DNA from 4 places in the Rhodoferax ferrireducens T118 genome. Region 3 is predicted to be linked to each of the others. Evidence: predicted binding sites of a transcription regulator. Region 3 holds the regulator's gene; each other region holds the start of a gene.
What was found. Region 3 encodes sigma-54, which starts transcription at its own class of promoters, with help from an activator protein. Its sites were predicted from a motif close to TGGCANGNAANCTGCTTT; they were not measured.
Positions count from the first base shown of each region.

Region 1: RFER_RS12905 (CmpA/NrtA family ABC transporter substrate-binding protein) is a predicted target of sigma-54. The motif match lies at 3,989-4,006, and genes of this name have one in related genera.
Region 2: RFER_RS15630 (arsenate reductase (azurin) small subunit) is a predicted target of sigma-54. The motif match lies at 4,013-4,030, and genes of this name have one in related genera.
Region 4: RFER_RS13915 (PEP-CTERM sorting domain-containing protein) is a predicted target of sigma-54. The motif match lies at 1,694-1,711, and genes of this name have one in related genera.

Region 1 covers NC_007908.1:2,808,046-2,815,484, forward strand. Annotated here, with positions in the region: gene RFER_RS12870 (COG4315 family predicted lipoprotein) at 1-52, shown strand, start outside; gene RFER_RS12875 (RNA polymerase sigma factor) at 66-617, shown strand; gene RFER_RS12880 (anti-sigma factor family protein) at 634-1,452, shown strand; gene RFER_RS12885 (nucleoside/nucleotide kinase family protein) at 1,578-2,237, opposite strand; gene RFER_RS12890 (hypothetical protein) at 2,476-2,661, shown strand; gene gloA (lactoylglutathione lyase) at 2,719-3,129, shown strand; gene RFER_RS12900 (ANTAR domain-containing response regulator) at 3,211-3,858, shown strand; gene RFER_RS12905 (CmpA/NrtA family ABC transporter substrate-binding protein) at 4,184-5,428, shown strand; gene ntrB (nitrate ABC transporter permease) at 5,471-6,415, shown strand; gene RFER_RS12915 (ABC transporter ATP-binding protein) at 6,412-7,236, shown strand; gene nirB (nitrite reductase large subunit NirB) at 7,267-7,439, shown strand, end outside.
Region 2 covers NC_007908.1:3,419,009-3,426,447, reverse strand. Annotated here, with positions in the region: gene mobB (molybdopterin-guanine dinucleotide biosynthesis protein B) at 1-255, shown strand, start outside; gene RFER_RS15645 (sigma-54-dependent transcriptional regulator) at 280-1,590, opposite strand; gene RFER_RS15640 (sensor histidine kinase) at 1,587-2,972, opposite strand; gene RFER_RS15635 (PhnD/SsuA/transferrin family substrate-binding protein) at 3,032-3,895, opposite strand; gene RFER_RS15630 (arsenate reductase (azurin) small subunit) at 4,068-4,595, shown strand; gene RFER_RS15625 (arsenate reductase (azurin) large subunit) at 4,606-7,089, shown strand.
Region 3 covers NC_007908.1:809,675-817,113, reverse strand. Annotated here, with positions in the region: gene RFER_RS03885 (THUMP domain-containing class I SAM-dependent RNA methyltransferase) at 1-1,058, opposite strand, end outside; gene RFER_RS03880 (RNA polymerase factor sigma-54) at 1,055-2,647, opposite strand; gene lptB (LPS export ABC transporter ATP-binding protein) at 2,661-3,455, opposite strand; gene lptA (lipopolysaccharide transport periplasmic protein LptA) at 3,455-4,096, opposite strand; gene RFER_RS03865 (thiol:disulfide interchange protein DsbA/DsbL) at 4,283-4,957, opposite strand; gene RFER_RS03860 (SPOR domain-containing protein) at 5,031-5,666, opposite strand; gene argS (arginine--tRNA ligase) at 5,734-7,431, opposite strand.
Region 4 covers NC_007908.1:3,031,683-3,039,121, reverse strand. Annotated here, with positions in the region: gene RFER_RS13920 (acyl-CoA dehydrogenase family protein) at 1-810, shown strand, start outside; gene RFER_RS13915 (PEP-CTERM sorting domain-containing protein) at 842-1,585, opposite strand; gene RFER_RS13910 (MOSC domain-containing protein) at 1,902-2,174, shown strand; gene RFER_RS24920 (methyl-accepting chemotaxis protein) at 2,341-3,927, shown strand; gene RFER_RS13900 (ABC transporter substrate-binding protein) at 4,235-5,257, shown strand; gene RFER_RS13895 (ABC transporter ATP-binding protein) at 5,254-6,063, shown strand; gene RFER_RS13890 (ABC transporter permease) at 6,066-6,917, shown strand; gene RFER_RS13885 (CaiB/BaiF CoA transferase family protein) at 7,015-7,439, opposite strand, start outside.

The sequences.
Region 1 (7,439 bases), 2.0 Mb from region 3:
ACCATCGGCCATGCCAGCGCCTGCGCCGAAACCCGCGCCTTCTAGCTATTGACGCGAAGCTTGCCTTGGTCAATCGCGAACCCATCGTCGATCAAATCCCCGCGCTGCGCCGTTATGCGCGCGCGCTGACGGGCGACGCCTGGGCGGCCGATGATCTGGTGCAGGACACGCTGGAGCGCGCCTGCAGCAAGTGGCGTTTGTGGGCAGTGGGTTCTGACTTGCGGGCCTGGTTGTTCACCGTGATGCACAACCTGTTTGCCAACCAGGTGCGCCGGTCCACAAGGCAAGCAAGCGGCAGCAGCGTGGATATTGACGATGTGGCCCACGAGTTGGTGGCACCCGAGGCCGATCCGGGGCCGGCGCTGGATTTGCAGCGTTGCCTGCTGCGGTTGCCGCTGGACCAGCGCGCTGTTGTGCTGCTGGTCAGCATCGAGGAGATGAGCTATGCGGATGTGGCCCGAATTACCGGGGTTCCGATTGGCACCGTGATGTCGCGCCTGTCGCGTGCCCGCCACCGCTTGCAGACCTTGATGGATGCACCAGCCCGCAGCGCCGCCCCGCAGCCAGCAAGCGACGCACCGACAAACCCATTACCGTCCCTTCGCCGCCTGAAATGAGCTACCGGAAAACACCATGAACAGGACCTCCTCTCGCCCGCTGACGGAAGACGAAATCCACACGCTGGTGGATGATCAGCTGGCGCCCGACGCGCTGACAGCCCTGCAGACGCGGCTGGCACAAGACCCGGCAGCGCAGGCCACGGTGACGAAATGGCGCCGCCAGCGTGACGCCCTGCGAAGCCTGCATCGGCACCTTGTGGACCAGCCGGTCCCCGCCACGCTGGTGACCGCGGCGCGACAGACCGCGGCCTCGCAGCAGGACATCAACCAGTGGTGGCGCTGGGGCGGCATGGCCGCCGGGGTCATGCTGGCGTTTGGTGTGGGCTGGTTCTCCCACACAGCATGGCAGGGTGAGGGGCGGCCATCCGCTACCCTGGCCAGAGCATCTGGCGCGCCGGATTTTGCGCGACAGGCCAGTTTTGCACACGCGGTGTACGCCCCGGAAATCCGGCACCCGGTGGAGGTGGGCGCCACGGAGCAGGAGCACCTGGTGCAGTGGCTCTCCAAGCGTGTCGGCAAGCCGCTCAAGGTGCCTCATTTGGCCGCACAAGGTTATGAGCTCGTGGGCGGACGCCTGCTGCCAGGTGAGGCCGGTGCGCGGGCGCAGTTCATGTTCCAGAATGCGGCCGGAACCCGCATCACGCTTTATCTCGGCGCAATAGACAAGTCCGGGGCCGGCGCTGACATCCGCGAGACCGGCTTCCAGTTTCGCGCTGACGGGCCGATACCGAGTTTTTACTGGATCGACCAGGGCTTTGGCTATGCGCTATCCGGGCCGGTGCCGCGTGACGCACTCATGAAACTGGCAGAAGCGGTGTATCACCAGCTGTAGCTGCGCAACGCCATTCAACATGACACTCCATGGGCCGTCTTTCGTCGCCGCCAGCAAAAAGGGCCACCGAAGTGGCCCTTCGACAGGCGAAGGAACCGTGGAGTCTTGATTGTTCATACCTGCGGCTAGTCAGCCAGTAGCTTGAAATTCACGCGGCCCATAGTGGATTCAATCAGACGTGCATTGGGCTCGTCGGTGCTTTGCACCCATTCCTGTGCCGCCTGTCTGGAACGCCCAAACTGCATATGCCTGGCAAGCAGGCGCTCCAGGCGCAGTGCATGGTCCACTTCAACGTACCAGATCTCGTCGAGCAGGCCAGCCACATGGCTCCAGCCGCCTTGGTCCAGGGCCAAGTAGTTGCCTTCGGCAATCAGCAATTGGGCCTCGGGGAAGATTGGAATGGCCCCTGCGATGGGTTCCTCCATCTCGCGACGAAATTCAGGTGCATAGACCGTTTCCTCAGGCGTTTGCTGACGCAAGCGTCTGAGCAGGGACACATAGCCATAGCTGTCAAAGGTGTCCGGTGCGCCTTTGCGTGCCGAGCGTCCCAGGCGGGCCAGCTCCACGTTAGCAAGGTGAAAGCCGTCCATCGGAACAATTTGGGACCGATCAGGGTGCAGCGCTTGCAGGCGCAAAGACAGGGTTGACTTGCCGGAGCCCGGCGGGCCAATGATTCCCACGATGGTTCTGGCCTCACGCGCCAACAGTTTCTGGAGCCTGATACTGGCTTGCTGAAACGTTAACGTTGCGATTTGCTCACGCTGCATCATGACCGCCTTGTTCATTGGGGATTACTGCTTCTTTGCATTGGTGACACCATCCCGAAGGATTCATGGGGGCCTCTGCGCAGTTATACCGCGACTTCGCGATGAGCTGCGTTCGCTGGCCGTTCCCAGCAGTTAATTCATCCGCTTGCTGTGGCCATCGGGTTGGCACTTGATTTCAGACTCAGGGCCGGTCATCGCTGCCGCCGCCCTTGGCACTGATTTTGCATGCTGCAAAAAGGACTTGGAAGGGTTTGAAATGAAAACATTCTTTGCTGTCATCTTTTTGTCGGTAGTGTCGGCCATCTTGGGAGTCTTTGCCGTAACGGAACTGTGCGACAAAGCAATGGCTGCGGGCGTCACAAGTGACGCTGTTCGAGCGCGCAAAGCCGACGCGAACCCATCGCTCCCAAGGCAGAAAATTCAGCAGTGGGTGAACAATTAAGTCGACAGCGCCGTGCCGCAGGCGCGACCGGTTTGAACTTGCAACATAATTCAAAGCATGAGATTTCTACACACCATGCTGCGCGTTGGCAACCTTCAACGCTCGATTGACTTCTACACCCAGGTGCTGGGCATGAAACTGCTGCGCACCTCGGAAAACCCCGAGTACAAATACTCCCTGGCCTTCGTCGGCTTCGGCAGCAACCCGGAGCATGCCGAGATTGAACTCACCTACAACTGGGGCGTGGATTCGTACGACCTGGGCAACGCGTTTGGCCACCTGGCACTGGCGGTGCCCGACTGCCGTCGCGCCTGCGATCAAATCAAAGCCGCGGGCGGCCAGGTCACGCGGGAGGCCGGGCCCGTCAAAGGCGGCACAACGGTGATTGCCTTTGTCACCGATCCCGATGGTTACAAGATTGAGCTGATTGAACGCGCCGACCAGGCCAGCGGCGCCGGCCTGCGTTGACATTCAAAGGCAAAAGCCTGGCACCGGGCCGGGCCATGGAACCCGAGCGCAGCTGGCGCAAATCTTGCGGCAGTCCAGCTCATGAACCCATCGCTGCGTATCGTCGTTGTTGCCCCTGATCTGGACGTTGCCAATCCTGAGGACGAGCAAGCCATTCGCCAGGCCGAGCGCTCGCGCAACCTGCGTATTGGCCTGCTGGAAAACGGCTTCAATCTGGTGGCCACCCTGCCAGCCGACGTGTTTCTGACCGAGCGCATTGCCCAGCTGCAGCCCGACTTGATCATTGTGGACGCCGAAAGCGATGCCCGCGACTCGCTGGAGCACGTGGTGATGGCCACGCGCGAAGAACGCCGCCCCATCGTCATGTTCACCAACGACGACGACACTGGCCACGTGAAAGACGCTGTGGCGGCGGGCGTGTCGGCCTACATCGTGGCGGGCTTGTCGCCAGAGCGCATTCGACCGATTCTGGATGTGGCGCTGGCACGCTTTCAGCACGAGCAGGCGTTGCTGCAAACGCTAGCCAGCACCCAAAGTGAGCGTGATGAACTCAGCGCTGAACTCAAAGACCGCAAGGTGATTGACCGCGCCAAAGGTCTGCTGATGCAGCGCCAGGGCTTGAGTGAAGAAGATGCCTTCAAAAAAATGCGAAAAACCGCCATGGACAAAGGCTTGAAGCTGGCCGATGTGGCGCAGCGCATGCTTGATGTGGCTGATTTGCTGGCCTGATTTGGTGCACTGCACAAAACTGGTGCCAAACCCGTCCCACCCAAGAAATAGACAGCAAATGGCCTTGCAGCCCTCGTCTATATTGCTTAGAAAGCTACTATATTGATAGCATCAACAAAAAGATTGAACCTGGCACACACCTTGCATAGATAAAGCAAGACCCATGAAGGTCACGTAGCCGACTTCTCCCAACGGCGGGTGGGGTCGGCTCAACCAGGACAAAGGCGTCCCCACAAGCAGGCAGCGGCAGACCCGTCGCGCACCGGCTTCGTGAGGACGCCTTTTTTGTTTCTCATTTTCTGAAACCTTGCCAAGGAAGCCTGCCATGACCGACCTTTTGAAATCCAGCCTCAATCGCCGTGCTGTGCTGCAAACCGCCGCAGTCGGTGCCATCGGCATCAGCCCGGCCCTGCGCGCCGCCGTCTACGCCGCGGGCTCCGATGCGCCGGAAAAAGCCGAAGTGAAGATCGGCTTCATCCCGCTGACCGACTGCGCCAGCGTGGTGATGGCATCAAGCCTGGGCATCGACAAAAAATACGGTGTCAAGATCATCCCGACCAAAGAAGCCAGCTGGGCCGGTGTGCGCGACAAGCTGGTCACCGGCGAGCTCGACATGGCCCATGTGCTGTACGGCCTGATCTACGGCGTGCACCTGGGCGTGGGCGGCGCCAAGAAAGACATGGCAGTGCTGATGAACCTCAACCAAAACGGCCAGGCCATCACCCTGTCCAAGAAGCTGGCTGACAAGGGCGCCGTGGACGGCGCGGGTCTGGCCAAGCTGATGGCGGCCGAGAAGCGTGAATACACTTTTGCCCAGACCTTCCCCACTGGCACACACGCCATGTGGCTGTACTACTGGATGGCGGCCAACGGCATCAACCCGATCTCGGGCGCCAAAGTCATCACCGTGCCGCCACCACAAATGGTGGCCAATATGCGCGTCGGCAACATGGACGGCTTCTGCGTCGGCGAACCCTGGAACCACCGCGCCATCATCGACGGCATTGGCGTTACCGCCGCCACCACGCAGGAGATCTGGAAAGACCACCCCGAGAAGGTGCTGGGCACCACCGGCGACTTCGTCAAGAAGTACCCCAACACGGCGCGCGCCGTGACCGCCGCCATCCTGGAAGCGGGCCGCTGGATTGACGCCAGCCTGGCCAACAAAAACAAGATGGCTGAAACCATCGCCGAAAAATCGTACGTCAACACCAGCGTGGACGCCATCAACCAACGCATCATGGGCCGCTACCAGAACGGCATGGGCAAGACCTGGGACGACCCCAACTACATGAAGTTCTACAACGACGGCGCGGTCAACTTCCCCTACCTGTCGGACGGCATGTGGTTCATGACCCAGCACAAGCGCTGGGGCTTGCTGAAAGACCATCCCGACTACCTGGCGGTGGCCAAGCAGATCAACCAGATCGACATCTACAAGCAAGCCGCGACCGCCAGCAAGACGCCGGTGCCCAAGGACGTGATGCGCACTTCCAGGCTGATGGACGGTGTGGTGTGGGACGGCAAGGACCCGAAGAAATACGCCGACGGTTTCAAGATCAAGGCTTGAAGCCCAACTCTGTCCTCCATCAATTTATAGGAGTTGCACATCATGGTTAGCGCAGTTCTTCATTCACCCCTTGAAACACGGCTAGCGCCAACTGCGCTGAGCGCCGCTGATGCTACAAAAAACGTAGCTGCTTACCCAGATACAACGGGGGCTACAGGCCAGAAAAGCATTAAGACGCCAGCCAAGGCCAGCGCCCCGCCGTACGACTGGCGCGGCCTTTGGCTGGCGGTGCTGCCGCCGGTGTTGGGTCTGGCTCTGATGATTGGCGTGTGGGCGCTGGTGTCCATCTCGACCGCCAGCAGCATCCCCTCGCCGAGCGAGACCTTCAAACAGGCCGTGATTATTTTCTCCGACCCGTTTTACCGCAAAGGCCCGAACGACCAGGGTGTGGGCTGGAACATCCTGATGTCGCTGCAGCGCGTCGCTGTGGGCTTCGGGTTGGCGGCGGCGGTGGGCATTCCGGCCGGCTTCATGATCGGGCGCTTCGAGTTCCTGAGCCGCATGTTCAATCCACTCATCGGCCTGCTGCGCCCGGTGTCACCGCTGGCCTGGTTGCCGATTGGCCTCTTGGTGTTCAAGGGCGCCAACCCGGCCGCCATCTGGACCATCTTCATCTGCTCGATCTGGCCCATGATCATCAACACGGCGGTCGGCGTGCAACGGGTGCCACAGGACTACATGAACGTGGCGCGCGTGTTGAACCTGAGCGAGTGGAAGATCGTCACCAAGATCTTGTTCCCCTCGGTGCTGCCCTACATGCTGACCGGTGTGCGCCTCGCGGTCGGCACGGCCTGGCTGGTGATCGTGGCGGCCGAGATGCTGACCGGCGGCGTGGGCATCGGCTTCTGGGTCTGGGACGAGTGGAACAACCTGAACGTCAAGAACATCATCATCGCCATATTTGTGATCGGCATCGTCGGGCTGATGCTCGAATACGCCCTGATCAAAATTGCCACGGCATTCACGTTTGAAGAGGTGAAATCATGAACGGCAACTACATTGAGATCTCCGGCGTAGCGCAAACCTTCAAGACCAGAAAAGGGCTGTTCTGCGCACTGCAGAACATCAACCTGGCGGTGTCCAAGGGCGAGTTTGTGACCCTCATCGGCCACTCGGGCTGCGGCAAGTCCACCCTGCTCAATCTGATCGCCGGCCTGACTGTTCCCACGCAAGGCCACCTGCTGTGTGCCAACCGCGAAATCGCCGGCCCCGGCCCGGAGCGCGCCGTGGTGTTCCAGAACCACTCGCTGCTGCCCTGGCTCACCTGTTTTGAGAACGTCTACCTCGGTGTCGAGCGCGTCTTTGGTGCCGCCAACCGCAGCACGGGCGCCGGGTCCGAGAGCAAGGCCCAGCTCACGGCGCGCACCGACGCCGTGTTGGCGATGGTGGGGCTGAGCGCCGCCGCGCAAAAGCGTCCCGGCGAGATATCGGGCGGCATGAAGCAGCGTGTGGGCATTGCACGCGCCTTGGCGATGGAACCCAAAGTGCTGCTGATGGACGAACCCTTTGGCGCGCTGGACGCCCTGACCCGCGCCAAGCTGCAGGACGAACTGCTGGAGATCGTGGCCCGCACCCACAGCACCGTGGTGATGGTCACACACGATGTGGATGAAGCGGTGCTGCTGTCCGACCGGATTGTGATGCTGACCAACGGCCCGGCCGCCACCGTCGGCGAGGTGCTGCGTGTTGACCTGCCGCGTCCGCGCCAGCGGGTTGAGCTGGCCGAGAGCACGCACTACCTGCATTTCCGCAAGGCCGTGATTGACTTTCTCTACACGCGCCAGGCGCATGTGGAAAAGGCAGCCTGAACGCCCGCTGGCATCAACAAGGAGAAACTCATGGACATGCGTGTAGAACCCAAGGTCAAAATGAAACTGGTGATGATCGGCAACGGCATGGCCGGTGTCCGCACGCTTGAAGAGCTGCTGAAGATCGCACCCGACCTGTACGACATCACCGTCTTTGGCGCCGAGCCGCACCCCAACTACAACCGCATCTTGCTGTCGCCGGT
Region 2 (7,439 bases), 2.1 Mb from region 3:
TATTTGCTTGACCGGATGCAGCACTGTGACCTGGTCCTGGTTGAAGGCTTCAAGAACGGCAACTTCCCGAAGCTGGAAGTCTGGCGCGAGTCGGTAGGCAAGCCTACCTTGTGGCCCGACTGGCCGGGCATTGTGGCGATTGCCAGCGATACCCTCTTGGCAGCCAGCGCACAGGCGACGGCTCCGGCTCAGCTCGACCTGGCGGATGCGGCGTCGATGGTAGATTTTGTGCTGGCGCACGCTGCCACACGTTAATTGCAGGCACTCGGCCTTTTGTCTTCAGGCGCTGATCGCCAGTCGTTTCATTTTTTCCCACAATGTCTTGCGCGAGATGGCGAGCAACTCTGCGGTCTTGCCGACGCTGCCTTCGCACCGGTTCAAGGCCTTACGGATGTGCACACGCTCTGCGTCTTCCACCATGGCCTGCAAAGGAATGATGGCTTCCGTCGGCGGCGCAGGGATTGGGCCGCGGTTGTGCGGATGGTCGGGCAGCGGTTCATCCAGAATGCCTGCGTCGCTCATGACGACCGCCTGTTCCAGGTAAGAGCGCAACTCACGCACATTGCCACGCCAGTCGCGCCCCATGATGTCGCGCATAAAGACTTCTGACATGGCCAGTGGCCGGCTCTGTTCTATCACCATAGTGGCCAGCAGACGTTCGGTTAGCCAGCGAATATCTTCGGGTCGCTCCCGAAGCGGCGGCAAATTGATGCGGATGACTGCGAGCCGGTAAAACAGGTCTTCACGAAACCGACCGGCCGTCATGTCGGCATAGAGGTCCCGGTTAGTGGCCGCCACCACGCGGAAGTCGCTGTGTGTGGTGCGTTCGGAGCCGAGCCTAAAAAAACATTTTTCCTGCAGCGCACGCAACAATTTGGCTTGCATGTTGGCTGGCAAGTCCCCCACTTCATCCAAAAAAAGTGTGCCGTGATCAGCGCGTTCAAGATAGCCACGATGTTGTCGTCCCGCACCGCTAAAAGCCCCTTTTTCATAGCCAAAGAACTCTGCCTCCAACAGGGTCTCTGGAATGGCAGCGCAGTTCACTGCCACAAACTCACCCTTGTCAGGCCGCGGGTCAAGCCGGTGAATCAGTTGTGCGGCAACCTCTTTGCCAACACCGGATTCCCCATTGAGCAAAACGGAAACTTTTTGCTGTGATACTTTCACCACCAGGGCCTCCACCCGACGCATGGCGGGTGAAATACCTAACACCACTTCTGGCGTTGGAAGTGGTCGATTGGCCACTGCGTTTTGTACCAATTCAAGCAGTTTTTCAATATCAAATGGTTTGGTCAGGTATTCCCTGGCGCCGCCCCTCACCGCTAGCACAGCATCGTTGACGCTGCCATAACCGGTGAGAAAAAACCATGGCACTGAACGGATGCTCGCGGGCAACTGCACGAACCAGTCTGTGGCCAGCCCATCAGGCAGCCGCACATCGCTGATGATGGCAGCGTGATCCTTTGTCACCTCTAACTGGGCCTGACCCAGGCTGTGGCACCACTGAACCTGCAAGCCTTCGAGTTCAAGTCGCTGCACCAGCGACTCGCCCATGATCGGATCATCTTCAATCAGCAAAATACGTTTCACGTTTCTTTCTCCAAAGGCTCCCGATTGGGTAGCCAAAACACCAGTCGGGTCCCGCTGTCGGTTGTCTCGTCGAGATTAAATCCGCCTCGAAAGTGGCTTGCCAATTCCTGGCACACCCACAGACCAAAGCCGCGTGGGTCTTGCCCGCTTTCAGTGTCCAGTGTGGTGTTGAATTTTTCAGAGCTGAGGGGAGTACCGGTGTTCAATACAGAAAAATGCACTGACTCGGCATCGGCTTTCAGTACGGCCTCGATCCGTCCATGCTCACCGGCCGCACCGAGTGCATTGAGCAGCATGTTGAGCATCACCTGACGCAGCGGCGCTGAGGGTACCCGCAGGGCTGATTCGACTTCCAAGCGTGTCGTGAGCGTGATATGTTGCCGGACCGCCGTGGTCCGAACCAGGGTCACTATGTCGTCCAAGTCGCCCGGCTCCAGCGCACGGTCTTCCCGGCGCGCCTGCGGCAACAGGGCGGCTACGGTGGTTCTAATTTGCTGCAGCCCTCGCTCCAGTAAATCGACTGTACTTAATCGGATGGGTTCTGAGTCACCATGCAGACGCAGGGTCTGGGTGGCAGTGATCAGACCAGCCAGCGGATTATTGATTTCATGTGCGACGGCAGCAGTCATTCTGCCCACGGTGGCCAGGCGCTGTGCTGACAAGGCCCGTGCCTCGGCCTTCTCACGCTGTTCGAGCTCGCTCATCAATTGCAGCACGGCCCCGCCAATGCGGCGCAGTTCAGGGTCGGTGGTTTGAGGCACTTCATTGCGCAGGCGATTGGGTGCTTCACGACCAACCCGCTCAATCACCTTGACCAGTCGCTCCACTGGGCGAGTCATGCGTCGGCCGACCCACCAACCGGCGGGTGCCAACAGCATCACGGCAAGCGTGATGCCAATCAAGGCGGTTTTAGCCAGGGCGAGCCAATCGGGCTCGAACACAGGTGCCTCCACTTCCATGAAGACATAGCCCAAGCTTTGGCCATCTTCGCTGCGAATCGGCTCCAGCAATATGACGGCACCATTGTTCAACGCCAGTTGCTGCCTGGTTCTGAGGTTAGATGCGCTCATTAATCGCTGCCCATGCCAGTCGGATCCTAGCAATGTGCGTCCGATTTCAAGCTGAACCGGCTCCGAAGCAGCAAAAACCCGCCCCTCGGTGTCGAGCACGGCCAGCCGAGTATGGCCTGTGGCCGCACCAGGAATCAGACCCACCGTGTCGCGCAACAGGGTGAACGTGCGCCAAGTGTCGTCGCCTACCAACAAAGGACGCGCTTGGGCCACCAAAAGCACCACGGCCCGATCTAGCATGGCCAGTGTTTCTCGCCGCGCGGTGCTGGCGGACATACGGGCTGAGACCGCAGTCACCAGCAGCGCAGTCATCAGCACTGCCAAAGAGAGACCGAGTGGTATTTGTACCCGGTACGGAAAGCGCCGCAGCATCAGGCCCCCACGCCGCTGCCCGGCACGGTCTGGGCTTGCCGGCGGATCGAGTCAAAAAGGTCTGGGCTGCCTGCAGTAAAACCAGTCAAGTTAAGGTCGTGTAACAGGGCTTGCCCAACTCCATCATTCGACATCGACAACACGGCTTGCTGCAATTGGGGTCGAAACGGGTGTGCGGTGTTGCGCAGCGTCACCAATGGCGGGAAACCATGGCGTTCTGATTTCCAGACTACCTCGGTCTGTGCGATGGCCGCCATACCTTGTTGGCGCATGGTCTCCCAAACATAGCCGTCAATGGATCCGGCCTGTGCCAACCTCGCCGCAACTGCTTCTGCGACGTTACGATGACCGTGCGCAAAGAAGACGCGCTTCAGATCGCGTTCCCGAACTCCAGCCAAGGCAAGTTGCACCTGGGCCACGAGCCAACCAGAGTTGGACAGCGGATCGGAGTAAGCCAGAACTTTGCCCCGCAAGTCGCTCCATTGCTTGATGGCGACGTCAAGTTGCCGAGAGCGAATTAAATAGGCCTGGTAAACGGGTTCACCTTCATAAAGTGGCACTGCCAACAAGGACAAGTCGCTTTCGTACCGAATATAGGGGTAGCCGCAAATCCACGCTGCATCAATTTGCCCGGAAAAAAGCAAATCAAGGATGGCCTGGTACGACTCTCGGGCCACAAAACTCACTTCGCACCCGACATTGGACGAAAGATAACGCTCCCAGCGTGACAGGAAGGCCACCTGGTCGGCAAGTATGACGGACGTCAATCCGATGCGTAATCGCGCAGCCGAAGCCGCCACTGGCCCCGTGATGGCGGAGACAGCGGTTGCTAGCAGCGCCTGAATACCGTGTCTTCGATTCATGGCTTTGTCTCCTTGCTGTTACGAAAAAGTAACTTAATTTTTGAGAATATGTTACCAAATCAACCCAACAAATTTTGACCACCTGTCTAACTTATTGATTTTTAACAAAATTGAGTCTGGCACGTAGTTTGCAATAAACAGTCGGATCAATTATTAATAAGCAGGAGACAGCATGGAAGACGTAAAACTTAGTCGGCGTTTCTTTTTGAAGTCCAGCGGTAGCGCCGCAGCCGCAGTGGGTGCGGTGGTCATACCCATTCACACTGCCCAGGCGGCGGTGCCAGTGGTGGCGGGTGGCAGCACCACGCTGGCGTACCCTAAGGCAAATGTCGGCAAATCAGCTGGCATGGCAGTCAACGAAGCCATCGGCTTCAGTTACCCGGACGAAAGCTCGCCGTGCTACGTGATCCGTATGGGCGCACCGGTACCCGGCGGCGTGGGACCCAACGCTGACATCGTTGCCTACAGTTCGATGTGTACCCACATGGGCTGCCCCGTGGCTTATGACGCCGGCAGTCGGACCTTTAAGTGTGGTTGTCATTTCTCGATCTTTGACCCCGAGAACCACGGACAAATGGTGTGCGGTCAAGCGACGGAAGACTTGCCAAGAATCAAGCTTGAGTACGACACCCAGACCGACTTAGTCCATGCCGTCGGAGTCGATGGCCTGATCTACGGCCGCCAGTCCAACATTCTTTGAGGGAAACGCCATGTCAACCAACATCAATGACCGCATTGCACTGCCCCCAAAAGACGCCCAAACCACCAACATGACATGTCACTTCTGTATCGTCGGTTGTGGCTACCACGTCTACAAATGGGACGCCAATACGGAGGGAGGTCGTCCCGCCAGTGAAAACGCACTGGGCGTTGATTTCACCCAGCAAGTGCCGCCGCTGGGCATCATCATGACCAAGGCGATGACCAACACCATCACCGACAAGTCGGGCAAACGCTGGAACATCATGATCGCGCCCGACAAGGCCTGCGTCGTCAACAGTGGCCTGTCCTCCACCCGTGGCGGCAAGATGGCTTCTTATATGTATGCCCACGATGGCATCGGTAAAGAGCGACTTAAGACTCCACGGATATTCCGTGGTGACCAGTGGTTTGATACGGGCTGGGACAGTGCCTTGGCTCTTTATGCCGGTCTCACCAAGAAGATTCTGGATAACGATGGTCCCTCGGGCTTGTTTTATGACTGCTTTGACCACGGTGGTGCTGGCGGCGGGTTTGAGAACACTTGGGGTACCGGCAAACTGATGTTCAGTGCGCTGCAAACGCCCATGGTGCGCATTCACAACCGTCCGGCCTACAACTCGGAGTGTCACGCCACGCGAGAAATGGGCATTGGGGAGCTCAACAACAGCTACGAAGACGCCCAACTGTCTGACACCATTTTTTGCATCGGTGCCAACTCCTACGAGACCCAGACCAACTATTTTTTGAACCATTGGGTGCCCAACATGAATGGCGGCACCGAGGACAAAAAGAAAAAATGGTTCCCGGGCGAAACCGCTGCTGCGGCCAAGGTCATCATCGTCGATCCGCGGCGCACCGCCACCGTGGCAATCAGCGAACAGGTGGCCGGCAAGGACAACGTACTGCACCTCGACATTGAACCGGGTTCCGATACCGCCCTCTTCAACACATTGTTCACTTATGTGGTTGCGCAAGGCTGGCACGACAAAGCATTCATTGCCAAGCACACGCGCGGTTTTGAAGATGCGGTCAAGACCAACCACATGTCGCTGGAAGATGGTGCCAAAGCCACCGGCATTTCTGTGGCCAAGCTCAAGCAGGCCGCTGAATGGGCCTACAAGCCCAAGGCCTCGGGCCATCGCCCACGTACCTTTCACGCGTATGAAAAAGGAATCATCTGGGGCAACGACAATTACGTGATCCAGAGTGCGTTGGTCGGCCTGGTATTGACCACACAAAATGTCGGTCGGCGTGGCACCGGTGTGTGCCGCATGGGCGGGCATCAAGAGGGCTACACCCGCCCACCGTATCCCGGCAACTCAAAGGTGTACATCGACCAGGAAGTCATCAATGGCAAGGGCTTGATGTACACGTTGTGGGGCACCAACCCGTTTCAAACCACCATCAATGCCGAACAACACCGGATGGCGCTGCGTCGTCGTGCCCAGATCGTCAATGAAGCGGTGTCACGCGCCAAAGGGTCTAGCACGGAGCAGATGGTGGACATCATCTACAACGCCTGCAAATACCAAGGGGGTCTGTTTGTGGCGGCCATGAACCTCTACCCCACTACCATCGCGGATGACTGCCATCTGTTGATGCCCGCCGCGCATCCCGGTGAAATTAACCTGACCTCTATGAACGGAGAGCGTCGTTTGCGGCTGTCAGAAAAATTCATGGATGCACCCGGTTCGGCCAAAGCAGACTGCCTGATTGCCGCCGACATTGCCAATACCTTGAAGGCCATGTATTCGAAAGAGGGTAAGGCCGATATGGCCAAACGCTTTGAAGGCTTTGACTGGAAGACAGAAGAAGACGCCTTCAACGATGGCTTTCGCCGCGCAGGTCGCCCCGGCGTCGGCCCGATTGACAGCCAGGGCGGTGACACTGGCTATATGGCCACCTACGCGCTACTGCGCAAGGCGGGCAACAACGGCGTGCAGTTACCAATCAAGCGGGTCGACGGTGACAAGCTCATTGGCACTGAAATCCATTACGCCGATGGCAAGTTTGATACCAAGGACGGCCGGGCCGAGTTCAAACCAGCACCCTGGAACGGACTGCCTAAGCGCGTTGCTGACCAAAAAGCCAAGCACAAGTTCTGGATCAACAGTGGCCGCGCCAATGAAGTCTGGCAAACCGCTTATCACGACCAGTACAACAGTTTTGTGCGCGACCGCATTCCGATGGCTTTCCTGGAGATGAACGTGGAAGATGCCAAACAACTGGGCGTGAGTGGCGGCGATGTGGTCGAAGTGTTCAACGACTACGGCAGCACCTACGCCATGGCTTACCCCTTGAAATCACTCAAGGCTGGGCAGACTTTCATGCTGTTTGGGTACATCAAGGGCGTCCACGGTGACGTGGTGACCGATTGGGTGGACCGCAACGTGGTGCCCTATTACAAGGGTACTTGGGGTAGCGTCAAACGCATTGGCAGTGTAGAAGACTACAAGGCTACGATCTCATTCAAGGATCGACGCTACGCTTGAGGGGTCGCAAGTAAGAGGGTGGCGCAACAGCCGCCTTTGTTACTTGGCACGAACCGGGGTTCGCGGACTTTTAAAGATGCCCGCCGACGCAGAGGATACGGATTGAAGCTGAATTACAAATGTTGAAATAACAGCCAGTTCGCATAAAAAATTTCAACTCCAAGCGATCTGGATGACCGGTTGGAAAGTAGCTGAGGGAGTTTTAACGAGGGTGGGCATGGAGACTCGGTGCAGTGTTTACTCTGGGCACTGCAGCGAAATTGTACCGAAGGCCTAAATTTATACCGGGAAAACAAAAAGAGCACTTAGGCGTTTTTCTTAAGTGCTTGATCTAGAAAGAAAAGAGTGGT
Region 3 (7,439 bases):
TCGCGGGCACCAAAACGACCCACTTCGGCCTCTTCGTCCTCAAACTGGCTGGCCGCGTGGCGCGCCCCTTTGGCCACACCGGCGACCTCGATGCGCTCGCCATACGGTGGGTTGAGCAGCATCACACCAGGAATATCAATCGGCGGCAGGCGCTGCAAGGCGTCGCCACCGCGAAACTCGATCACGTCGGCAACGCCGGCGCGCTGCGCGTTGCGCTGGGCAAAGTCGACCATGCGGTGCGCCACGTCACTGCCGAAAATAATAGGTTTTTGGCCTGGAGCCCTCGTCACTTCTGACTCTTTAGCTTCTTTTTTTATAGCATCCCAGACGGGGCGCTGGAACGGCAAATACTTCTCGAAGGCAAAACGGCGCAGCGAGCCGGCGGCAATATTGCAGGCGATCTGGGCCGCTTCAATCACAATCGTGCCGCTGCCGCAGCAGGGGTCGTACAGCGGCAGCAAATCCTCGTCGCCATCGGCCCAGCCACTGGCGGCCAGCATGGCGGCGGCCAGGGTTTCTTTCAAGGGCGCGTCGCCCTTGTCTTCGCGCCAGCCGCGCTTGAACAGGGGCTCGCCCGAGGTGTCGATGTAGAGCGAGCAGCTGTCGGTGGTCAGGTGCGTGTAGATGCGCACATCGGGCCACTGGGTGTTGACGTCCGGGCGCACGCCGCCCGCCGTGACGCGGAAACGGTCACACACCGCGTCCTTGATCTTGAGCGCGGCAAAGTTGAGGCTGGTCAGCGGGCTGTGCTGCGCCGTCACTTCCACCTTGATGCTTTCGCGCGGCGTGAACCAGCGCTCCCAGGCCACCTCACTGGCGGCGCGGTACAAATCCTGTTCGTTGCGGTACTCGGTGAACGACAGCAGCACCAGCACACGCTGCGCCAGCCGGCTGTAGAGGTTGAGCAGCATCGCGTGCGCGAAGGACGTGCGCACGGCCACGCCGCCGCGCTGCTTGGTCACGCAGCCCGGCGGCAAGCCGGTGATGCGCAGCACCTCGGGGGCCAGGTAGTCTTCCACGCCAGCGGCGCAGGGCAAGAAGAGTTGCAGTTGGTTCACAAGGCTTTCCTTAAGCTCGCGGGAGCGATGCGCAGCCCCTCGCGGTATTTGGCCACGGTGCGGCGGGCGCATTCGATGCCCTGCTCTTTGAGCATCTCGGACAACTGGTGGTCACTGAGCGGCTTGGCCGGGCTCTCGGCGCTGATAAATTGTTTGATCAAGGCCCGCACCGCCGTGCTCGACGCATTGCCACCCGACTCGGTGCCCAGGCCGGAGCCAAAGAAATACTTGAGCTCGAAGGTGCCAAACGGGGTCGCCATGTATTTGGCGGTGGTCACGCGGCTGATGGTGGACTCGTGCAGACCGAGCTCTTCGGCAATCTCACGCAGCACCAGCGGGCGCATGGCGAGTTCGCCATGCATGAAAAAACTCTTTTGCCGCTCGACGATGGCCGAGCTGACGCGCAGGATGGTGTCAAAGCGCTGCTGGATGTTCTTGATGAACCAGCGTGCCTCCTGCAGGCGCTGCTGCAGGGCGGCGTAGCTGGACGCATCGTTGCCGCCGCCCTTGTGCTGTTTGATGGCATTGGCGTAGATGTCGTGCACGCGCAGGCGCGGCATCACATCGGTGTTCAGGCGCACCTGAAATTTGGCCTGCGTACCCTGGCCCACTTGAATCACCAGGACATCGGGCACCACGATGTTGCGCTCCACATTCACGAAGCGCCGCCCCGGCTTGGGCTCCAGACGGGCGATCAGCGCAATGGCTTCGCGCACGGCAGCATCCGTCGCGTCGCACAGCAGCATCAGGCGCTTGACGTCACGCCGGGCCAGCAACTCCATGGGTTGGGCACAAATACGCAGCGCCACCTGCACGGTGGCGGCGCGGGCCGGCTCTAGCCGCTCCAGCTGCTGCAAGGCGCGCAGTTGCAGACTCAGGCATTCCGCCAGATCTCGCGCACCCACACCCGCCGGCTCCAGGCTCTGCAGCAGCCCCAAGGCGACCGTGAAATGGTGGACCAGCTGCTCCACCTGGGCCTCATCGCCGCCGGCGAGCCCCTCGGCGAGCGAGGTCAGCGTGTCTTCCAGATAACCATCGTCATTAAGCGACTCGATCAAGAACTGCAAGGCGGCGCGATCCTCGGCACTCAGGCGCAAGGCCAGCGCCTGCGCGTGCAGGTGGCTTTGCAGCGACACCTGGGTGCGCGCCAGCTCGGTCACATCGGCGTCGTCATCGCCGTTGAGGTTGTTGCTGCGGGCTTTGGCGTCACCGCCCCACTCGCTGTCATCGGGCGCCAAGGAGGCGCTGCCGTCGCCCTCCCAACTCTGCGCATCGTCCGCCGAGAGCGGCGAATCATTTGAATCATTCTCGGCTGTAGCCCTCGTCTCTGTTGGATAGTCAGCTACCGAACTTGTAGCACGTTCAGCGTCGAGGTCATCACCCCGGACCGGTGTGTCAGCCTGCGCCAGACCAAATTCCTCACGCGGCGACTCGTCTGCCGTCATCTCCAGAAACGGGTTGTCATCGAGCATCTGGTCCACCTCCGCGCTGAGCTCCAGCGTGGAGAGTTGCAGCAAGCGGATCGACTGCTGCAACTGTGGCGTCAGCGCCAGATGCTGCGAAACCCGAAGGGAAAGGCCTTGTTTCATGGGGTCAACATGTTTACATCTTGAAGTGCTCGCCGAGATAGACCCGGCGCACTTCAGCATCGTTGACGATCTCGGCCGGGGTGCCCTGGGCCAGCACGCTGCCATCGCTGATGATGTAGGCGTGGTCGCAAATACCCAGCGTTTCGCGCACGTTGTGGTCGGTGATCAGCACCCCGATGCCGCGGTTCTTCAGGAAGCTGATGATGCGCTGGATCTCGATCACGGCAATCGGGTCGATCCCGGCAAACGGCTCGTCGAGCAGAATGAAACGCGGCTGCGTGGCCAGTGCGCGCGCAATCTCGACCCGGCGGCGTTCACCACCGGACAGAGCCAGCGCCGGGGTTTCCCGCAGGTGCTCCACGCGCAGGTCCTGCAGCAAGGCGGTCAGTCGTTTTTCAATTTCGTCCTTGCTCAGCGGCTGGCCGGATTCGTCATGCTGCAGCTCCAAAACCGCCCGCACATTGTCTTCTGCGTTGAGCTTGCGAAAAATGGACGCCTCTTGCGGCAGGTAGCTCAAGCCCAGCCGGGCACGCTTGTGAATCGGCATGCGCTCAACCGACTGACCATCGATCTTGATGTCACCCGCGCTGGCATGCACCAGGCCGACAATCATGTAGAAGGATGTCGTTTTGCCGGCGCCGTTGGGCCCCAGCAAACCGACCACCTCGCCCTTGCAGACCACCAGCGACACGTCTTTGACCACCTGGCGACTGCCGTAGAACTTCTGCAGGTGGCTGACTTCGAGTCGACTCTCGCACTGGGCGCCATCGCTGCGCAACTGGGCTGGGCGGACAAGATTGTCTGGCATCACTTCTTATCCCCGCCCAGCGTCGTGGTGGCGCGCAGCGCATCGGCTGGCGCTGAAGCTGCATTGGCGGGCGCCGTTGCCGCCGCTGCCGCTGCGGCGGCATTGGGTTTCGGCGTCAGCATGGCACGCACGCGGCCGCCTGTCGCGCTCGGCGCTCCTTGGGCCACACCGCCATCAACGGTGAACACGTCGGTGCTGTTGTTGTAAACAATCACGCCGCCGCTCATCTCGTCGTTCAGCGTCGCGCCCAGGTAACGGCGCAATTGCGCCTGCTTGTTGAATTTCACGGTGTCGGCACGGCTGTCGTATTCGATGCTTTCGCCCTGGCCCTCAATAAACTCATCCAGCCCTTCCCGCTTTTGACGGAAAGACGCGAGTTTGCCGGGCTCGGCCGTGACCAGGCCATACTGGTTGCCTTCGGGGTCCTGGCGCACTTCAATGCGGGCGCCCCGGATCAGAATCGAGCCTTTGGTCAACACGACACGGCCGGTAAACACGCTGGTTTTCTTGGCGTCGTCATAACGCAAGGCATCGGCTTCCACATTCATGGGCTTGTTGCGGTCGGCTTGTTCAGCTCGAACCAGGCTTGCACCCGGCGCCAGGGCCGCCAGCAAAAGCACAGTGGAAAGTGATAGTTTCATAAAGGCATGAATCTTGCATTAAATTCTCGTCTTTTCATTGTAACGATCAGAAGCCGTTCTTGCCCCACGCCGCACACTGAGAGAGGGAAAACAAAGCACGCAGGATCACACATGCCTCGTGCACAGGCACCGGGCACCCTGATCGCCTGGATCAGGGCGCCAGCCCTTTGGGTCAAAACGATTGATTTATCGGCCGCTGCGAACTTGCGCGATCAGGAACTCAACCACCTGCAGCGAACGCTCCATGCTCTTGGCCAGCGAACCATCGGTGTAGAAACGCCCGCCCACACCCAGCGCAGGCACACCCTCGACCTTGTAGGCGTTTTGCAGCTGGGTGGCTCGGCTGGTCTTGGTCGAGACTGAAAACGAGTTGAAACTCTCCAGGAACTTGGCTTTATCCACACCCTGTTTGGCGACCCAATCGACAATCGCCTCGCCCGTGGCCAGGCTTTGCTTTTCACTGTGGATGGCGGCAAACACTTTGCGGTGCAGCTGATCGAGCAAGCCCATCGCCTCCAACGCATAGAACAGGCGCTGCTGCGGTGCAAAGTCAGGCCGGAAAGCGATCGGCACCCGGCGCACCACCACATCCTTGGGCACACGCTTGCTCCAGGCATCAAAGGTTGGCTCAAAAGCGTTGCAGTGCGGGCAGCTGTACCAGAAAAATTCGACGACTTCAATTTTCCCCGCCGGGGCTTCGACCGCCGCGCGTTTGTCCAACTGCAGATAGTCTGTGCCCAATTCAGGCTTCTTGCCCTGAACCTGGGCCGGGGCGGTGGTCTGAGCCCGTGCTGTTGGCAGCACCAAGGCACTGGCAGCCAGCGCTGCGCCACAGGTAAAGGAAAAATCACGACGCTTCATCTTTAATCACTCCAAAAAAAGTAGTGGGACCGGGCAGATCGGCAATAGTTCAACGCCTCGACCGCACAGTGCGCTAGCGCGCTACCCGCACCAGCGCGGTGTCATAACCGGCAGCATCGAGTTTTTCCTTGGCCTGATCGGCCTCTTCCTTTTTACCGAACGGTCCAACGCGGACCCGAAACACCGTCCGACCCGACTGCTCACGCTCGCTCACTTTGGCTTGTACACCACCAAGAGACAACCTGGCGCGCTGGCTTTCAGCGTCTTCAGCGGTACGGAAAGCCCCAATTTGAACAAAGTAGGAGAACGGTTCGGCCACCGCGGCGCCGGCGCGCGCCTGGGCCAGATCACCCAGGGGATCGGCAGACACGGCTGGTTTGATCTCCTTGCCTTTGGCAGTTGGCGCTGGCGCTGGCGCTGGCACTTGCACTGGCGCGGCACCGGCACCGGTGTCGGCGCCCGTCTGTGTTTCTGCCTTGGCGGGCTCTACCGGTTTGGCCGGGTTCTTGCCATACAAGGGTGCGTTGGGGTCCCAGTTCTTGTTTCTTTGGGACTCGGCCACATCCTGATCCGCCGAACGACTTTGGCCCTTGTTGATGAACGGAATGGGAACCTTGGTGACGTAAACCGCAACGGCCAGCGCTGCCCCGAGACCCACCACGACTCCAATGATGAACCCCAAAATGGTTCCACCGCGTTGTTGTTTCATGCGTTGCACTTTCTGCTTTCTAATCAGTTGGGGACAGAGCTGAAGGTCTGTCCCCAAGGCTATTGAATTACATTTTCTGCGGGGCACTCACGCCCAGCACAGCCAGTCCATTGTGCAACACCTGTGCGGTGGCCGCGACCAGCGCCAACCGGGCGCGCTTGATCAGATCGTCATCCACCAGAATACGTTCCGCATCGTAATAACTGTGGTAGCAGGCGGCGAGCTCGCGCAGATAGAACGTGACGTCATGCGGTGCAAAACCGGCCGCCGCCGCCGTCAGCATCTCGGGGTATTTGGCCAGCAACAGCAGCAGCGCCAGTGCTTGCGGGCTTTGCAGCGGCGAGAGATCGGCCTGGCCCAGACTCGCCACATCGCCACCCTCCTTCTCGCGCCAGGCGGCCAGCACCGAGCAAATCCGGGCGTGCGCGTACTGCACGTAGTACACCGGGTTGTCATTGTTTTTGGCCACCGCCAGATCGACATCAAAGGTGTATTCGGTGTCGGGCTTGCGGCTGAGCAGGAAGAAGCGCACCGCATCCTTGCTGGTCCACTCGATCAGGTCGCGTAGCGTCACGTAGCTGCCGGCGCGCTTGGAGATTTTGACCTCCTCGCCCCCGCGCACCACGCGCACCATGGTGTGCAACACGTAGTCGGGGTAGCCTTTGGGGATGCCCACGTTGGCGGCTTGCAGGCCGGCGCGCACGCGGGCAATGGTGCCGTGGTGGTCGGTGCCCTGAATGTTGACCACTTTCTCGAAGCCGCGCTCCCACTTGCTGATGTGATAGGCCACATCCGGCACAAAGTAGGTGTAGCTGCCATCACCCTTGCGCATGACGCGGTCCTTGTCGTCGCCATACTCGGTGGACTTGAGCCAGAGGGCGCCGTCATGCTCGTAGGTCTTGCCGGCGTCATGCAATCTTTTCACCACGTCATCGACCTTGCCGCTCAGGTACAGGCTCGACTCCAGGTAGTAGTTGTCAAAATGGACGGCGAACGCTTTCAGGTCCAGATCCTGCTCATGGCGCAGATAGGCCACCGCGAACAGCCGGATGTCGTCCAGCGCCTCCACGTCGCCGGAGGCGGTGAACGCACGGTCGTCAGAATGAACCGTCTTTTTGGCCAGATAGTCAGCGGCAATGTCGGCGATGTAATCGCCGTTGTAGGCAGCGGCGTTCTCGCCACTGGGCCACTCGGGGTCGCCCGGCTTGAAGCCGCGGGCGCGCAACTGGGTGCTGCTGGCCAAGGTGCCAATCTGCACCCCGGCGTCGTTGTAATAAAACTCACGGTACACCGCCCAGCCCTGGGTCTGGTACAGGTTGCAAATGGCATCGCCCAGGGCGGCCTGGCGGCCGTGGCCGACATGCAGGGGGCCGGTCGGATTGGCCGAGACAAACTCCACCAGCATGCGTTTACCCGTGCCGGGCTGGCTGCCAAACTGCTGGCCCTGCGACAACACCTCGCGCACGGTTTGCTGTTTCGCCTCGGGCTTGAGTTTGATGTTGATGAAACCGGGGCCGGCGATATCAATCGCCTCGACCCAGCGCTCAAACGGTGCGCGCACCAGCAATTCAGCGCGCAGGTTTTCCGCCAACTGGCGCGGGTTGAGCTTGAGCGGCTTGGCCAGCTGCATGGCAGCCGTCGTGGCCAAGTCGCCATGGGCGGCGACTTTGGGCGACTCAAAAACGGCTTTGGACCCCGCGCCGGGGGACAATTTTTCAAGCGCTTGGTGCAGCGCTTCGAGCAATTCAATTTTTACAGACAACATGCTTTCAT
Region 4 (7,439 bases), 2.2 Mb from region 3:
GAAATGATTGGCGCCATCGCCATGAGCGAGCCCGCCGCAGGCTCGGATCTGCAGGGCATCAAGGCCACTGCCATTCGGCAAAGTGACGGCAGCTATTTGCTCAACGGCAGCAAGACCTTCATCACCAACGGCTGGCACGCCGATCTGGTGATTGTGGTGGCCAAGACCAACCCGGCCGCAGGCGCCAAGGGCACCAGTTTGCTGCTGGTGGAGCGTGGCATGGCGGGCTTTTCAGTGGGCAAGCGCTTGAAAAAAATGGGCATGAAAGCGCAGGACACGTCCGAGCTCTTCTTTGACAACGTGCGTGTCCCGGCCGACAACCTGCTGGGTGGCCCGGCGCACGAAAACCGGGGCTTTATTTGCCTGATGGAGCAGTTGCCGTGGGAGCGCCTGCAAATCGCCATCGGCGCCATTGCAGCGTCCCAGGCCGCCATTCACTGGACCGTGGACTACGTCAAGGAGCGCAAAGTGTTCGGCCAGCCGGTGGCGGCCTTCCAGAACACGCGTTTTACCCTGGCGGAATTGCAGACCGAGGTCCAGATCGCGCAGGTGTTCATCGATAAATGCACCGAACTCCTGATGACGAATACGCTGGACACCGCCACGGCCAGCATGGCCAAGTACTGGTGCAGCGATTTGCAGTGCAAAGTGATGGACGAGTGCGTTCAGCTGTTTGGCGGCTATGGCTACATGTGGGAATACCCGATCACGCGCGCCTACGTCGACGCGCGTCCGCAACGCATCTACGGCGGCACCAACGAGATCATGAAAGAGGTGATTACGCGGGCGATGGGGCTGGGTGGCAAATAGGCCGCATCGGGTGATAGAAGTCAGACGCGAGCTAAGGGGACACCTTGCGGCGACGCAAGAGGGCCAGACCGGACAGACCCAAGCCCAATAAGGCCAGTGAGCCCGGTTCGGGAATGACATTGCCGTTGCCATTGGTCAGGACACTCACGCGCAGGTTGTCCATGGCCCATGATTCGTCGGCAAGATCCTGGTTGCCTGGACCAAAAATAAAGAACTCGATGGTTGCGGAAGACGCGGAGTGTGCAAAGTTGGAAAAGAGCGGGTCGGCGCCGAGGTTGTAGGCGCTGTCTGTGTAGAACGAGCCGGGCCCGCTGAAGCCGAGGTCAACGTGACGCGCCAGCTCAACGCCAGCGGGAGGAACGTAGCTCTGGATCTGCGATGGCAGCGCGTTGGCAAATGATTCGCTGAACAGGGTTGTGCCGTCAAACACGATTTTGAAAAAATCTCCGGCCGGGAAAGTACCGGTGCCATCGAGTGAGTCAATCGCTGCAAACAGGAACTCCAGGCTGATCGTGTTGTGCGAGGGCAGGTTGTTCAACTGCAGTGTCACCGTGTTACCCGTTGCGCTGCGCAGAAAATTTCCACCAAATTGATTCCCTGTCGGACCTAATCCGGCATAACCCTGTACACCCGTCAGCGTTGCCGTGCCCGGTGAAATTTCGGCTGGAAGCACCCCATTGAAATCCGTTTGAAAAACGACAGTGGGCGCTGCGATGGTGGCCGTGACACTGGCCGTCAATAAAAGCGCAGCGGCGAGGGCGGGGAGTTTCGACATGGGGAATCCTTTGAAGGGATCGGGTGAACTTCAATCTGGCGTGACACAAGCCGTAGTCAGAGCGTAGTAATGACTTGAGGCATCGCGACACCAGCGCATCGGGAACCATATGCATAACTCATGCCAAAAAATCAGATAGAAGTAATCCCTATTTGTTTCAATGGGTTAACTGTCTCTTGGGGAAGGCTTGGCTCGGCACTTCGCTTGTTTTGAGCGGATACTGTAAAAATTATCGACAGTATTCTCTTGGGGAATTAGCGTGACCCTTATGCCGACACTTCTCCGCATCCAGGTGGCACGAGCGCGCCGCGTTTAGATGGCGGACGTGTGGGTGGGCGATGTGCTCAGGTTTCCCCACTGCGAACTACGGGTAACGCAGCCGCGCGAACCTTGCTACAAGTTCAACGCCGTCATGGGCTTCAGTGGCGCCGCCAAGGCCATGGCACAAAATGGTTGCTGCGGGTTTTATCTGGCGGTGGACCCGCCGGGGCACTTGCTTGCCGGCGAGGCCTTCGACTTGCGGCCTGGTCCGCACCACTGGCGTATCACAGAAATGTTCGATGCCAAGATGTTCAAGCATCTGCGCTGAAACGATTCGGAATTGAATGTGGCGAGCATCCGCATCGTCGGTTCATAAATTCCCATCACTCATGATATGGGTCAAAAAGCGCGAAGCAGGCAGTCCGGGGATCAAGCCTGCAGGAGATACATTTGGTTTCTCTTCTGTTGCCGTAACTATTTCGGAAATCTCAACAATGAATAACATCGCCGGCTGGTGGAGCAAAATTGGTCTGCAACGGAAGTTGCAGCTTCTCATACAGGGATTTTTGATTGTTGTTCTTGTCGGTGCACAGCAATGGCTGTCGAACCAGTTCGAGCAGCGAGCCCTGCGAGCCGCCGAAGATCGGACGGTCGCGGTGGCAGATGGCGTCATCAATGGCTTGAACACATTGATGGTCACCAAGTTGGGTGACAAGGATGTCATCAGCGACCCCGTGAGCCGAGCCCTTTTCATCCAGAAGATGGGTGTTTCCGAGAATCTCAAGGAACTCCGGGTTGTCCGTGGCAAAGGAACCAATGACGAGTTCGGTGTCGGCCTTCCCCAGGAGCTGCCCGTCGACGACATGGACCGCAGCGTCCTCGCCAGTGGGAAAACACAGTTCAAGATGATCGCCACTGGCGACGGCGAAGCGTCACTCAGAGCGGTGCTTCCGTTCATTGCAATGAAAGAATTCCGTTCCAGCAAATGCCTTGGATGCCACGGTGTGGATGAGGGTTCCGTCCTCGGGGTGGCCAGCGTCACCATCGACGTGAAAGACGATTTGGCCGCCATCAAGCTGTTCAACACCTGGATTTGGATCGGTCAGGCCGTGGTGCAGATCGTCCTGTTTTTTGTGATTGGCACCATTGTCCGGCGCTTGCTCAATCAACTCGGCGCCGAGCCAGGTGAGGCTGCCAGCCTGGCGCAGAGTGTGGCCCATGGCGATCTCAGCCAGTCGATTGGCTTGAAGACGGGCGATACCCATAGCATGATGGCCCAATTCAGAATCATGCAGGAAAGCCTGTCCGAGGTCGTGGGTAGCGTGCGTCAGGGCGCCGAAAGCGTGGCCACGGCCAGTGTCCAGATTGCCCAGGGTAACCACGATCTTTCTGCCCGCACCGAAAGCCAGGCCAGTGTGCTCGAAGAAACCGCCGCCTCCATGGAACAGCTGGGCTCGCAAGTAAAACAAAATGCCGACAGCGCACGCCAGGCGAATCAACTTGCCCTCAACGCGAGTACGGTGGCGGTCAAAGGTGGCGAAGTTGTAGGCCAGGTGGTGGAAACGATGAAAGGCATCAACGACGCATCGCACAAAATCTCCGACATCATCAGTGTGATCGACGGCATCGCTTTCCAGACCAACATCCTGGCGCTTAACGCAGCGGTAGAAGCGGCGCGTGCCGGTGAGCAAGGCCGTGGTTTTGCGGTGGTCGCCACGGAAGTGCGTTCCCTGGCCGGACGCTCGGCCGAGGCGGCCAAAGAAATCAAGTCGTTGATCAACGCCAGCGTGGAGCGTGTGGAGCAGGGCACAGTGCTGGTGGATCAGGCCGGCAGCACCATGCAGGAGGTCGTGAGCAGCATCAAACGCGTCACCGATATCATGGGCGAAATCAGTACCGCCAGTGCTGAACAAAGTATTGGGGTTGCGCAAGTGGGGGAGGCCATCTCGCAGATGGACCAGGTCACACAGCAGAACGCGTCGCTGGTGGAGGAGATGGCCGCAGCCGCCGACAGCCTGAAATCTCAGGCACAAGAGCTGGTGCAAACGGTGTCGGTGTTCAAGCTTTCTCATCGGGGATAGCCTCCTTTGCGATCCGACCTGGCGTTGGATGACAGCGCTTCAGGGTTCGCATTGAATCCAATCAGTCGGCTGCGACTTTCGACAGCATCAGGCTGGAATATGCTATGCAATTAGTAGCTTAATACGCTTATTGTACGGGGGCTACAGCTCAATTCGATTTGAAAAAAAGTGCCTCGATCCGGGCATCTCTGTCCAGCCACATCCGCTGCCTCCGGGCGAACGCCATGCGCAAGTCTCAGGTGGGCTGGGGTATGATATTCAAGAGATCACGCCATTCAAGCGCGACGGAATCATTTGAGGAGACAACATGAATTTCAAGAAAATCGCGATCGGCATGGTCATGCTGGCCGCTTGCCTTACTACGTCCGCTTTTGCACAGTCGATCGAGAAATCAAAGGTCTCGATCGCGGTCGGCGGGAAAAATCTTTTCTACTATCTGCCGCTGACCATCGCTGAGCAACTCGGCTATTTCAAGGACGAAGGTCTGGAGGTCGAGATCAGCGATTTCGCCGGCGGTTCGAAAGCTCTGCAGGCGCTCATCGGTGGCAGCGCTGATGTCGTCTCAGGCGCCTTCGAGCATACGATCAACATGCAGGCCAAGGGCCAGATGATCACGGCTTTCGTGTTGCAGGGCCGGGCGCCGCAGATCGTGTTCGGCGTCTCGAACAAGACCCTGCCGAACTACAAAAGCATCGCCGACTTGAAAGGCAAGAAGATCGGCGTCTCCGCACCCGGTTCGTCAACCAACATCATGGCCAATTTCGTCCTGTCCAAGGGCGGCCTGAAGCCGACTGATGTGTCCTTCATCGGTGTGGGTACCTCTGCCGGCGCTTTGTCGGCACTGCGTTCCGGGCAAATCGATGCGATCTCGAACCTGGACCCGGTGATCACCATGCTGCAGCAGAAAAACGAGATCAGGGTGATTGCCGATACCCGCAAGCTCTCCGACACCAATGCCTTCTTCGGCGGACCGATGCCAGCCGGTACCCTGTACGCGACGGAGGCTTTCGTCAAGAAATATCCGAACACGACCCAGGCGCTCACAAATGCCATGGTCCGAGCCCTCAAATGGCTGCAAACCGCAGGACCGTCGGATATCGTCAAGGTGGTGCCGGAAAGTTTTCTGCTCGGTGACCGCGCTCTTTATCTTGATGCCTTCATGAACATACGCGGCGCACTCTCACCGGATGGCAGCTTCCCTGATGCAGGCGCTGCAACGGCCTTGCGCACGCTCACTGCGTTTGAGCCCGAGCTGGCGAACAAGAAAATCGACCTGTCAAAGACCTTCACGAACGAGTTCGTCAAAAAAGCCAACGCGAAATATCGATGACACCAGCGCTTTTGCTTGACCAGATCAGTTGCACCTTCGTCTCGAAGGAGGATCGTAGTCAGCGTTATACCGCGGTGAGCGACACCCGAATCGCGATAGCGCCCGGTGAATTCGTCTCGGTGGTCGGGCCGACGGGTTGCGGAAAATCGACGCTGCTGAATGTTGCCGCCGGGCTTCTGCAACCCTCGTCCGGCAGTGTGCAAATATTCGGTGAACCGCTGAGCGGCATCAACCGGCGAGCCGGCTACATGTTCCAGTCGGATGCCCTGATGCCTTGGCGCAGCGCACTGCAAAACGTGATCGCCGGCCTGCAATTTCGCAAGATGGAAGAAGCAGCGGCAGTCGAGCTGGGTGAAGCGTGGCTGGCGCGTGTGGGCTTGCATGGCTTCGGCGATCGCTACCCTCATCAGCTTTCTGGTGGCATGCGTAAACGGGTCGCATTGGCGCAAACCTTGATACTCGATCCCGACATCATCCTGATGGACGAGCCATTTTCTGCGCTTGATATCCAGACCCGGCAACTGATGGAAAACGAAGTGCTCGAACTCTGGAGTGCGAAGAAAAAAGCGGTTCTTTTCATTACCCATGACCTTGATGAGGCGATCAGCATGTCCGACCGTGTGATCGTCCTGTCTGCCGGACCGGCGACCCATCCGATCGGTGACTTCACCATTGATTTGCCGCGCCCGCGTGATGTGGCCGAGGTGCGCAGCAATCCCCGCTTCGTGGAATTGCATACCCAGATTTGGGACGTGCTGCGGGAAGAAGTCCTGCGTGGCTATGCCCAGCAAAAGAGGCGGGCCTGACCATGTGGCGACGAATTCGACCCACTTCGGGCAACGTTCGCATTTGGCAGGTGCTGGTCTTGTTGCTGTTTTTTCTGCTGTGGCACTGGATCTCGCGCGATATTCAGGTGGCCTTCTTCTTCGGCGAGCCTTTGATTGTCCTGGGGCGCGTGTGGGCCTGGTTTACCTCCGGCAGCGGCAATCTCGAAGTCGGATTGGGTGATTCGACCTGGTTCACCCTGCATTTTCCCGGCGAGATCTATTCCCATCTTCTCATTACCTTGACGGAGACCTTGCTGGCCTTCGGCATTGGTACTGTGATGGGCTTGGGGGTCGGCCTGTGGCTGGCCTTGTCGCCGCTGACCTCCGCTATTTTGGATCCCTACATCAAGGCAGCCAACTCCATGCCGCGCGTGATTCTGGCGCCTATCTTCGGGATGTGGTTTGGCCTGGGGATCTGGTCCAAGGTGGCGCTCGCGATCACACTGGTGTTTTTTATCGTGTTCTTTAACGTCTACCAGGGTGTCAAGGAAGTCAGTCCGGTCGTGCTGGCGAATGCCCGCATGTTGGGCGCCAATGCGCGTCAACTGCTGCGCAGCGTTTACCTGCCGTCGGCTACGTCGTGGGTCTTTTCCAGCCTGCATACGTCGGTCGGCTTGGCGTTCGTCGGTGCCATCGTTGGCGAGTACATGGGTTCGGCGCGCGGCGTCGGTTACCTGATCCTGCAGGCAGAAGGCACATTCGATATCAACACCGTGTTTGCCGGCATATTGGTCCTGACCCTGTTTGCGCTGGTGCTGGATGGCGCAGTCGGCTTGGTGGAAAAGCGTCTGATGAAGTGGCAGCCGAAGTCGGGTGAAACGGAAAAGCTCTAAGTGCTTGGTGGCTATTGCCCTCGTCCCCGCTGCCAAATAGCGGTGGACTCGATCTGGAAGGCGTCGCGCGTCGCGACTTCGTTGCCGTAAATCCGGGTTACGAAATCACTCTTTGGGGTCCAGCGGCCACAATGCCCTTGTCTTTCAGCGCCTGAATTTGCGCCGGCGTGAGACCGATCTCGCGCAGCACGGCATCGCTGTCCTGCCCCACTTGAAGCGGCGCGTGACGTCCATGACTGCCGGGTGTGCGCGAGAGCTTGGGGCAGATGCCGGGCACGGCCAGCGTGCTGCCATCATCCAGCCGTATTTCCTCGATCATGCCGCGTGCCCGGTAATGTGGGTCGCGTGCGATGTCGGCCACGGTGTAGATACGCCCGGCCGGCACGCCGGCGGCGTCGAGCGCTGCCAGCACCTCGTCGACGGTGTGTTGCTGCGCCCATTCACCAATCGCCGCATCAAGCTCGCCCACCCGGGCCACGCGGCCGATATTGTCTGCAAACGCCGGATCATGGCCCAAGTCGT